3 regions of the Lactobacillus rizhaonensis genome follow, and region 1 is predicted to be linked to each of the others. Evidence: riboswitches for the same ligand, from Rfam matches in the RefSeq annotation. Region 1 holds a riboswitch; each other region holds the start of a gene.
What was found. A riboswitch is a leader RNA that binds a small molecule or an ion and turns the genes downstream of it on or off. The one in region 1 is predicted to bind thiamine pyrophosphate.

Region 1 (3,283 bases):
GGTTCTAAATACGGTCCAATCAATCATTTTGCAGCGCAGCAAAATCTTAAATAACTATTCTTTGCCCGCTTCTAACTATTAAGATATACTTTAAACAAGATAATAGGGGTTGGTAAATAATGGCTAACAAAACAATCAAGATTGCATATTTATATGAAGACCTGATGAATACTTACGGTGATTCTGGCGACGTTAAAATTATCAGGTTTTTGCTAAAAAAACAGGGCTATGATACACAAGTTGATAATATTTCTCTTGGTGATCAATTCAACGCTTTTGATTATGACTTTGTCTTTTTTGGCGGCGGACAAGATTTTGAGCAAACTGTTGTTGCTAAAGATTTACCGCGTTATAAAGAAACTTTGACAAAGTATATTAACGAAGGCAAGCCTATGGTAGGTGTCTGCGGTGGCTACCAGCTAGTTGGCACATATTATAAAACTAATGCCGGAGTGACAATCAAAGGGCTAGATATTCTACCTTTCCACACCGTTTTTAAGGCAGATAAGCGCATGATTGGTGATACCCGCTACATGAGCGAATGGGGTGAAGTCAAAGCCTTTGAAAACCATTCGGGTCAAACCTATTTTGATGATAAGGATAAGCTACATCCCTTAGGAGAAATGATTGAAGGTTACGGCAACAATCCCCAAGATCACGTCGAAGGTTTGCGCTACCGCAATTTTATCGGTACATATTCCCACGGCCCTATATTAAAAAACTTGAATGTCGCAAACGCCATAGTCAAAATGATTCTAGAATGGCATAATGAGCGAATAGCAGCTAAAACAAATTAATTGCAAAAAAGCTACTAGGCGTAGTAAATCTAATTACTATGTCTAGTAGTTTTTTGATACTTAGTTATTATTGCTATTATAGTTGTGAGTGCAGGTTTTGCCCCCCAATTAACAAATATTTTTCAAAATTGTAGGATATTTTAACAGAAGTTACTCCCAGCCTTGTTTTTCATAAGCCATCTGCCAAAACTGCAATTCATAATAGCTGCTGCGCACAAAAGCAGTTTGCATTTGATCAAGTACTTCATTAGTAGCGTTTTCGGCCAAGGAATTGGTTAAATGCAGCATTTTGGCTACATTTGCACCATACCAATCGCCGTCATAAGTATCAATCCACTCCTGATAATAAGAAACAGGTGAACCTTTTTCAGCCATTTTCTGACCAATTTCCTGATAGAGCCAGTAACATGGTAAAAGCGCTGCTACCGCAGGCTTAACACCAGATCGATTTAATGTCATATGCATGTGATTAACGTAGTTATATGCTGTTGGTGCCACCGGAGTTTCAGCAATTTCAGCTGCAGTTATTTTTAATTCCTCAAAAAAATGTCCTCGCACTGATATTTCAACGTTTTGTAAGTCTTGCGCTCCCGCCAGTAAAAATTCCTTTGCTTCCTGATCATCTGTTTTTGCCGCAATTAATTCATGCAACTTACTAAATTCTCTTAAATAATAGCGGTCCTGCAACAGGTAAAATTTAAAAGTTGCAATTGGGAGTTTGCCACTTTGTAGTTCCTTAATAAAGGGATGTACCAAACTTTTATGCCACAACAACGCCCCTGCTTCGTGCAACTGATCTGTGAAATTCATGATTACTCTCCTCAAAACTAAATAAAATTTTAAACACGGCTTTTAACTATTACTAATTACATTTTACTAAATTTAAATTTTAACTACTATACGATTTTTTGCTTTTTAGCATAATCACTCAATAACAGCTAAAAGCCAAGCATTTATTTATAGTATAAACAGTTAGCATCTTTATCAACCCAGCATTGTAATCAATAGTATAATACGCTATAATTGAAAGCGATAACACGAGGGGTGCCTTTTAGGCTGAGATGAATTTTTTTCAGACCCTTTGAACCTGTAAGCTAATACTTGCGTAGGAACGTGTCAAAAACGCTTAAGCTTTGGCACTTCCACGTGCCAGGGCTTTTTTATTAATCAAAATTTTTCAAAAACATTTAGTCGGGAGTAATAAAATGCAGTTAGACTTATTAGATAAATTACGAGCGCAAAATCCCGTTATTTTTAACATCGCCAATTTTGTGACAGTCCAAGATGTGGCGAATGCTGTCAATGCTATTGGTGCTTCACCAATTATGAGCAATGAAGTCGCTGAAGCCGAAGAAATAGTGCGAATGGCTTCCGCAGTGGCAGTTAATATTGGCTGTTTAACCAAGCAGCAAATCAATCATATTAAAAAGGTAGAAGACCTAGCAAGGCAGTATAATAAGCCGATAGTATTTGATCCTGTTGCGGTTGGTGCAGTCGAATATCGCTACAAAATCGCAGATAAGCTTTTATGGGATTTTCATACCAGTATTATTCGCGGTAATATTGGTGAAATTGCTGCACTAGGTGACTTCAACTGGGATTCAAAGGGCATCGATGCAGGTTCCGGCTCCGGTAATATTGATGATATTGCTATGAAAACTGCTCAGAAATATCATTGTACGGTCATTGCCAGTGGTCCTACAGATACAATTAGTGACGGTAAAAGACTGGCTCATATTCACAACGGCTCACCACTTTTTAAAACTCATGTGGGCTCAGGTGATATGTTGTCCAGTATTGTCACAGCTTTTACCGCAGTCACTGATGATCCGTTTGAAGCGGCTCAGATAGGTGCTTTAGTTTTCAGTTGTGTGGGTCAAATGGTTGTCCAAGATCATCCCGGTGTTGGACCAAGTACTTTTGGTATGTACCTTATAGATTATTTGTACAAAGTAGCAGTCGCTGATATTAAGCAAATTGCTGATTTTGATTAAGGAACTTCATGATGACAGAAAAAATTAATTCTTTTCCCCAGGTTTTAACTATTGCCGGTACAGATTCAGGTGGTGGTGCCGGAATAATGGCTGACCTTAAAACTTTTCAAATGCAAAAAGTATTTGGAACAGCTGTTGTAGTAGCAGTGACAGCACAAAACACTTTAGGTGTACAAAAATCTTTTTTACTACCACTAGAAATGATCGATGCCCAATTTGCATCTTTAGCAGAAGATTTTCATATTCGTGCTTGTAAAACGGGAATGTTAGGTGATGCAGCTCATGTTCACCAAGTTGCTCTTAACCTGCAAAAGTATGACTTTGGCCCTATTACCATAGATCCCGTGATGATTGCTAAAGGAGGTGCACCACTTTTAAGTCAAGATGCTGTTGCCACGGTTAAAAATGAACTACTGCCTTTAGCCGATTTAATCACACCTAACTTACCCGAAGCAGAAGCTTTAACTGGCATTAAGGTGCAAGTGCAAGATC
Region 2 (3,283 bases), on a different contig from region 1:
CCAAGATTTTGCTGACGTGAAGGTTGATGGCATGCTCAATGTGTATGCCAGCAAAAAGGAAAACAAACCAGGCCGGCCAGTAATTCAGCTGGATGCACATTCAGATGCAGTTGGCTTTATTACCCAAGCTGTCCGTCCTAACGGCATGATTAAGTTTGTACCACTTGGCGGGTGGGTTAAATATAATATTCCTGCTCTGCGCGTAAAAATTAAAAATCGTGCAGGTGAATATGTTCCTGGTGTAGTGGCCACTAAACCGCCTCATTTTATGACCGCGGCCGAAAAAAATAATGTACCGGACGTAGCTGATATGTCTATTGACGTGGGTTCCAGTTCTCGTGCTGAAACAATTAATGATTATCAAATTGATACTGGTTGTCCTATTTTTGTGGATGTCAAGTGTGAATACAATGAAAAATCCGGTTTGTTTTTCGGCAAAGATTTTGATGACCGTTTTGGCGCAGCTGCTATGGCTGATGTGCTAGATAATTTAAAAGGTGAACAAACTGCATTTAACGTTGTGGCAGCACTTTCCAGCCAGGAAGAAGTTGGTTTGCGTGGTGCATACGTAACAGCACGTGCAGTAAAGCCTGATTTAGCAATCGTTCTTGAATCTTGTCCAGCAGATGATACCTTTACCCCAGAGTGGTTATCGCAAACTGGACTGAAGAGGGGGCCGATGTTGCGTGACATGGATACGTCCTTTTTGCCTAATCCTAAATTTCAACAATATGCCTGCGATTTAGCTGATAAGAACAATATTCCGTATACTCGCTCTGTCCGCACTGGCGGTGGCCAGGATGGAGCCGCCATTTATTATGAAAATGGTGCACCAACCATAGTGATTGGCATTCCAGTTCGTTATGAACATTCTCCTTATTGTTTTAGTGCTTATTCTGACTTTAAAGCATCTGTTGATTTGGCGCTTGCTATTATTCGTGATTTAACTAAAGAAAAGCTGGCAAGTTTTAGTCAATTTTAATATCATCAGTCACGGTGAAATTATAAAATAACCTGCAGCTCTTTTTAAAGTATGATATAATAGTAAAAATTGAATAGCAGTCACTAGGGGTGCCAAAAAGCTGAGAAATACCCTCTGAACCTGATCGGGACAATACCTGCGTTAGGGAAGTGTAAAATTAAGTAATAATGATACTCCTACTGACATGTAAAGTTAGGAGTATTTTTTATGTTTACTAGAACTTCAAAATGGAATGTAAAGTCGATTATTTTAATTGCGTTAATTGGAATTATTATGGGAGTCATTTATACATATGGCTTTAACTGGGCTTTTAATTTAATAAAAATGCTGTTGGTGCCAACAGGTTTCGCACCGGTGACTGATACTGTTTTTACAGGTTTATGGCTTATGGCCGGACCTTTAGCGATGTATTTTGTTCCTACTGCAGGATCCGGTACGATCGGAGAATTATTAGCTTCTGTGGTTGAAATGGCAATAGGTGGTCAGTGGGGTGCCACGACAATTCTTTCCGGAATTATCCAAGGTGCCACTAATGAAATCGGCTTTTTCCCTAAAAAAGAACGTTATCAAAATTTTACTTGGAAAAGCGTTTTAACTGGTGCGTTTTTTGCTTCATTTGGGTGCTTTGTTCCCTCATATATTTTATATGGCTGGAGCAAATTTAGTATGCAAGTACAAATCGTAATGCTTATTACCAATATCATTTCTGCTCTGGTTTTTGATGGCGTTTTAGTTAAACTGATTACGAATTTATTTGATAAAGCATTGAAACCAAAAATAGCCTAAATATTTAAAAAGGAGTATTGCTCTTTGAAGCAATTACTCCTTTTTTATTTTTCTTTTTTACTTAAAATTGAGTGTACCTTAGTTGTAAGCATATCAATGGCCACATTATTTTTACCGCCTTCTGGAACAATAATATCCGCATAGCGCTTGGTAGGCTCAATAAATTGATGATACATCGGCTTAACTGTGCTTAAATATTGTTCAATCACAGAGTTAATGGACCGGCCCCTCTCATTTAGATCACGTTCTAAACGTCTAATAAAGCGAATATCATCATCTGTGTCAACGTAAACTTTGATATCCATCAAATCACGAATTTTTTTGTTAGCTAAAACCAAAATTCCTTCAAGAATAATGATATCGGCAGGTTCAGTATGAATGGTCTTTTGACTACGGGTATGCTCTTTAAAATCGTATACAGGCATCTCGACTGACCGATAATTTAGTAAGTCTTGCAACTGTTTTCTAAGCAAAGGAACATCAAAGGCATCTGGATGATCATAGTTGATGTTCCTCCTTTCACTCATAGGAATCCCAGTATTATCTTTGTAATATGAATCCTGGGTCATAATCAAAACGTGTTCATTCTCTTGCATCTGGGCAACAATTTTTTGCGCAATGGTAGTTTTCCCGCTGCCTGAACCACCGGTAATACCAATTACTACAGGCTTTTCAAGTCTAGACATTATGCCACTCCTTTTTTAATCCTTAAACATTTTACTTTACTTTTGCCATAATTACCAACAGTTAAGGTATATTTGATAATTAATGCTACTTTTCTATTGAATACGGTTTAAAGTTGGCTAAATTTTTTATATTATAAATGTGAAAAAAGTAATTTGTGTTAAATAGCATAGGTGCAAAATGAATTATAACTTAATGCCAGTAAAATATTTTGTTGATGTCGTTCAAACTCACGGCTTTATTTCAGCAGCAAGGAGAAACTATGTTTCAGAAACAGCAGTCAGTTCAGCTATTAAGAAATTAGAAGATGAGTTGGGTCAAAAACTGCTTAACCGTTCTGCTGGTAAATTCTCGTTAACGCCAGTAGGAGAAGTTTTCTATAAGCGCAGCGTAGAAATTATCAATTTGTACAGTGAAATTTGGCACCATCCAGATCCAAATCCAGAAAAGTTGTTGCGTGTCCATTTTTTGCAAGGCTTTGAAAATGACGCAGCATTATTTGCTTCAAAAATACCAGATATTTGTCAGCCAAATTTTGACGAAGAAAATTTTGATTCTTGCATCAAAAGATTGATTAATGGTAATTATGACATACTGGTTGGCTTTGACTTAGCCTTTGCCGGCAATAATAAAATAGACTGCCTACCTTTTAGAAAAACTAGTTTTGACTTACTGCTAAATAAAGATGAACTAGGGCAATATCATGGCGATAAGCAGAAACTCGCTAAAAACAGTATGTTTTATATGCAAAACTGGAAATCAACTGGTATTACTGATATTCAGCTTGCTATGCTTAAAATCTATTGTCAAAATGGTTGGAAATATAAAGAA
Region 3 (3,283 bases), on a different contig from region 1:
TCAGAAACTACGATATTTTAGTTTCTACTATTGCTGCCGTGCTAGTCGGTGTCATTTCTTATCTTTCTGGGATTGCCAGCCGCTATATTTGGTGGATTGATGATGATCGCGATAGCGATCATGATAGTGGTGGCACTATCGTTGTCATTTTTAAGGTGATAGCAATAGCTTTTGTCTTAATTTTGGGGCCTATCTGTGCCAGTTTAGCGCAAATGGCGTTGTCACGTAACCGCGAATACCTTGCTGATGCTTCTTCAGTAGAGTTAACGCGCAATCCGCAAGGGCTAATTTCGGCGCTTGAAAAAATTGACGGCTCTGCACCAATGAAAAAAGCTGACCCCAGCAGTGCGGGAATGTATATTGAAGATCCTATGCGTAAAAAACGCAGTTTTACCCATTTGTTTGACAGTCATCCACCAACAGCGGACAGAATTAAGCGTTTAGAAAAAATGTAAAAAAACAACCTTTTGCTAAAGGTTGTTTTTTATTTTAAATTAATATTTGCCTGCCTGAATAGTTCTGCACGCATTTGCACTGGCGTTTCATGATAATATTCACTGAACTTTTTATAAAAGAAGGACTTGCCGCTATAACCAACACGGGTAATTATCTCTTTGACGGAAATATCTGGGCGAGCAAGTAAACTTCGTGCTTCCAGCATGCGCCTTTCATCAACATGTTCCACAAAACTTTTGCCAGTTTTTTGTTTAACCAAACTTGAAAAATAATTAGGATTAAAGCCAAAATGCTTGGCTGCATCATTAAGCGTAATGTCAGTAAAATGGACATCAATGTATTTTTCCAGATCCGTTTTTGCAAACTGATGACTTGTTGCTGGAGCGGAAGTTAAATTTTGACTTCTGACAGCAGAAACGAAAAGCAAAGTAAGCTCTGCCATTATAGCGTTGCGGGTAAACAAGTCGTGATTAAGATATTCATCAATTATCTTTTTAAGTAGATGGGCAGATTCTGACATTAACGTTCCGTTTAATCCTAATAATCTTTTTTGCTCAAAAGTGGTATTAACTTTTTTAAGCAATTGTTTTTCAAAATTGTTCATTACAGTTAGATTGTCGAAAAAGTTCCGGACATCTATATTAGGATCAAATTCAAGCTTAACTAAAATATCTTTACTACCAGGTTTTAATATTTCATAATTGCTCTTTTTCTGTAGAAAGATGATATTACCATCATTTAGCATAAAATTCTGACTATTGATTCTCACTTTAGTTGAGCCTTTTGCCTCATACAGAATAGTCAGTCCTGTTGTTTGGTAGCGATGAATGCCCGTATTACGATTTTCTAAAAAGGCTATAAACAAATCAAAGTTGCTGTTACCTGGTTTTATTTTCACTTCATTAGTATCAGACCTAGCCGCATCTATGATACTGGCTAAATATTGTTCCAATTTAACTGCTGCCATTACTTTCACCTCTTATACAGTTTAGGGATTATATAGTTTTATTATATAGCAAATTTTCATCTTCCTAATATAATTTTGTTATTTTACCTTTATTATTGCTACATGAATAACGGAAAGACCCAGTGCATCTAGACAACTAATTTTCTTTTCTGTATAATAAAATTTAACATCGGGGTGCCTGTAAAGGCTGAGATTAAACCCGCAGAACCTGCTATGGATAATGCCAGCGAAGGGAAAACGAAAGATTTTACATCGTCAGGCTATTATCCTGACGATTTTTTTGGTAACTAAATTGATTAAATTAAATAACCTAACATTTTCATATGATAAACAAAACCAAATTTTAACAAACATTAATTTAAATATTCCTACAAAGCAGTTTTCATTGTTAGTTGGACCAACTGGCTGTGGTAAATCTACTTTATTGAAAATATTAGCAAAGTTATATCCTGAGTTTGCGGGACAATTAAGCGGCACTGTTACTCTGGGCGGGTTAAAGGCTGCTATGATGTTTCAAAATGCGAGTGAGCAATTTACTATGGCAACTCCTCGAGAAGAAATTATTTTTGCACTGGAAAACCTCTGCCTTAATAAGGCCCAGTATCTAAAACAGTTAAATGAAGCCGTTCAGTTTACCCAAATTGATTATTTACTTGATCAAAAAATTAATACATTATCTGGTGGCGAACAACAAAGAGTGGCATTGGCTGTACTCATAGCGATGAATGTTGACTTGTTTTTACTTGATGAACCCTTCGCCAGCTGTGATCCCACTGCCCGCAAGTTCTTAATCGCTAAACTAGCACATCTGCGCGATCAAGGTAAAACAATCATCTTAAGTGACCATGTGCTAGCTGGTTATGAAGGAATCTGCGACAATCTTTTTCAATTTCAGGGTAAACGCCTGGTACAGCTTTCTCAAGCAGAGCAGGAAAAATTGTTGCGAAAAAATACGGATTCTAGTACCTATACTTTTGTCTTACCAAAGGAAAATGACCGGTCGTGCTTTACCCTACAAAACGTTCAGATTAGACAAAATCGTTTACTTCTGAAGCAGGAACATTTAAATATTGTTTCCGGTAAAACCACTCTGATTACAGGAGCCAACGGTGTGGGCAAAACATCGCTTTTTAATGCTCTGACTAAAATGATCCCTTATTCAGGCAGCATCACCTACCACAACCGTGAAATTAATAAATTATCTACTCGTAAGTATTTGCTTCATGTAGGCCAAATATTTCAAACTGCGAGTGACCAGTTTATCAACGTCTCTGTTGCAGATGAAATTAACCTCAGCAAAAAAAAGCGGACTAATTCTTATTTTACTGATGACAAAATAGCTGCCGCGTTATCCTCTCTTGAGCTTGATTCACTGCTTGATCATGTCGTGTATTCATTATCCGGCGGGCAACAAAAGAAACTGCAAATCTTATTAATGTTGATTTCAGATCAGGATGTACTGCTAATTGATGAGCCACTTAGCGGTCTGGATGCAGATTCCGCTGTCAAAGTGATGTCTTTATTAAGAGAGAGTCAGAAAGCACGGAAACAAACGCTTTTAATTATCAGCCATGAGTTAAAGAATTTAGCTGATTGGTGTGATTATCACCTCATTTTTAAAGACCAGCATTTAACCTATACAAATAAGTGAGGTACTATCATGAATCCTAGTTTTAAATTTATCCTGGCTCTGATTATTTCTATAGAAATATCACTGAAATCAAGTTTACTAACAAACCTTTTTATCATATTCTTTGCATTGATCTATTTAATTTATAAACACATTAAATTAAGCAATTTGCTTTTAACTCTATTTATGCCTTTAATTGCTGCTTTTACAGTTTTTGCGACCTTATACTG

Region 2: linked by a shared signal. The riboswitch ahead of AAA915_RS03060 (ECF transporter S component) and the one ahead of thiM (hydroxyethylthiazole kinase) in region 1 are both predicted to bind thiamine pyrophosphate.
Region 3: linked by a shared signal. The riboswitch ahead of AAA915_RS03505 (ATP-binding cassette domain-containing protein) and the one ahead of thiM (hydroxyethylthiazole kinase) in region 1 are both predicted to bind thiamine pyrophosphate.

The regions. Positions count from the first base shown of each region.
Region 1 is NZ_BTTV01000006.1:23,882-27,164, forward strand. It holds gene thiD (bifunctional hydroxymethylpyrimidine kinase/phosphomethylpyrimidine kinase) at 1-54, shown strand, start outside; gene AAA915_RS07615 (type 1 glutamine amidotransferase) at 120-797, shown strand; gene tenA (thiaminase II) at 948-1,607, opposite strand; TPP riboswitch at 1,828-1,926, shown strand; gene thiM (hydroxyethylthiazole kinase) at 2,003-2,791, shown strand; gene thiD (bifunctional hydroxymethylpyrimidine kinase/phosphomethylpyrimidine kinase) at 2,803-3,283, shown strand, end outside.
Region 2 is NZ_BTTV01000001.1:638,402-641,684, reverse strand. It holds gene AAA915_RS03065 (M42 family metallopeptidase) at 1-982, shown strand, start outside; TPP riboswitch at 1,058-1,147, shown strand; gene AAA915_RS03060 (ECF transporter S component) at 1,190-1,768, shown strand; gene udk (uridine kinase) at 1,813-2,454, opposite strand; gene AAA915_RS03050 (LysR family transcriptional regulator) at 2,633-3,283, shown strand, end outside.
Region 3 is NZ_BTTV01000002.1:50,722-54,004, reverse strand. It holds gene htpX (zinc metalloprotease HtpX) at 1-455, shown strand, start outside; gene AAA915_RS03510 (helix-turn-helix domain-containing protein) at 485-1,423, opposite strand; TPP riboswitch at 1,584-1,675, shown strand; gene AAA915_RS03505 (ATP-binding cassette domain-containing protein) at 1,644-3,074, shown strand; gene AAA915_RS03500 (energy-coupling factor transporter transmembrane component T family protein) at 3,084-3,283, shown strand, end outside.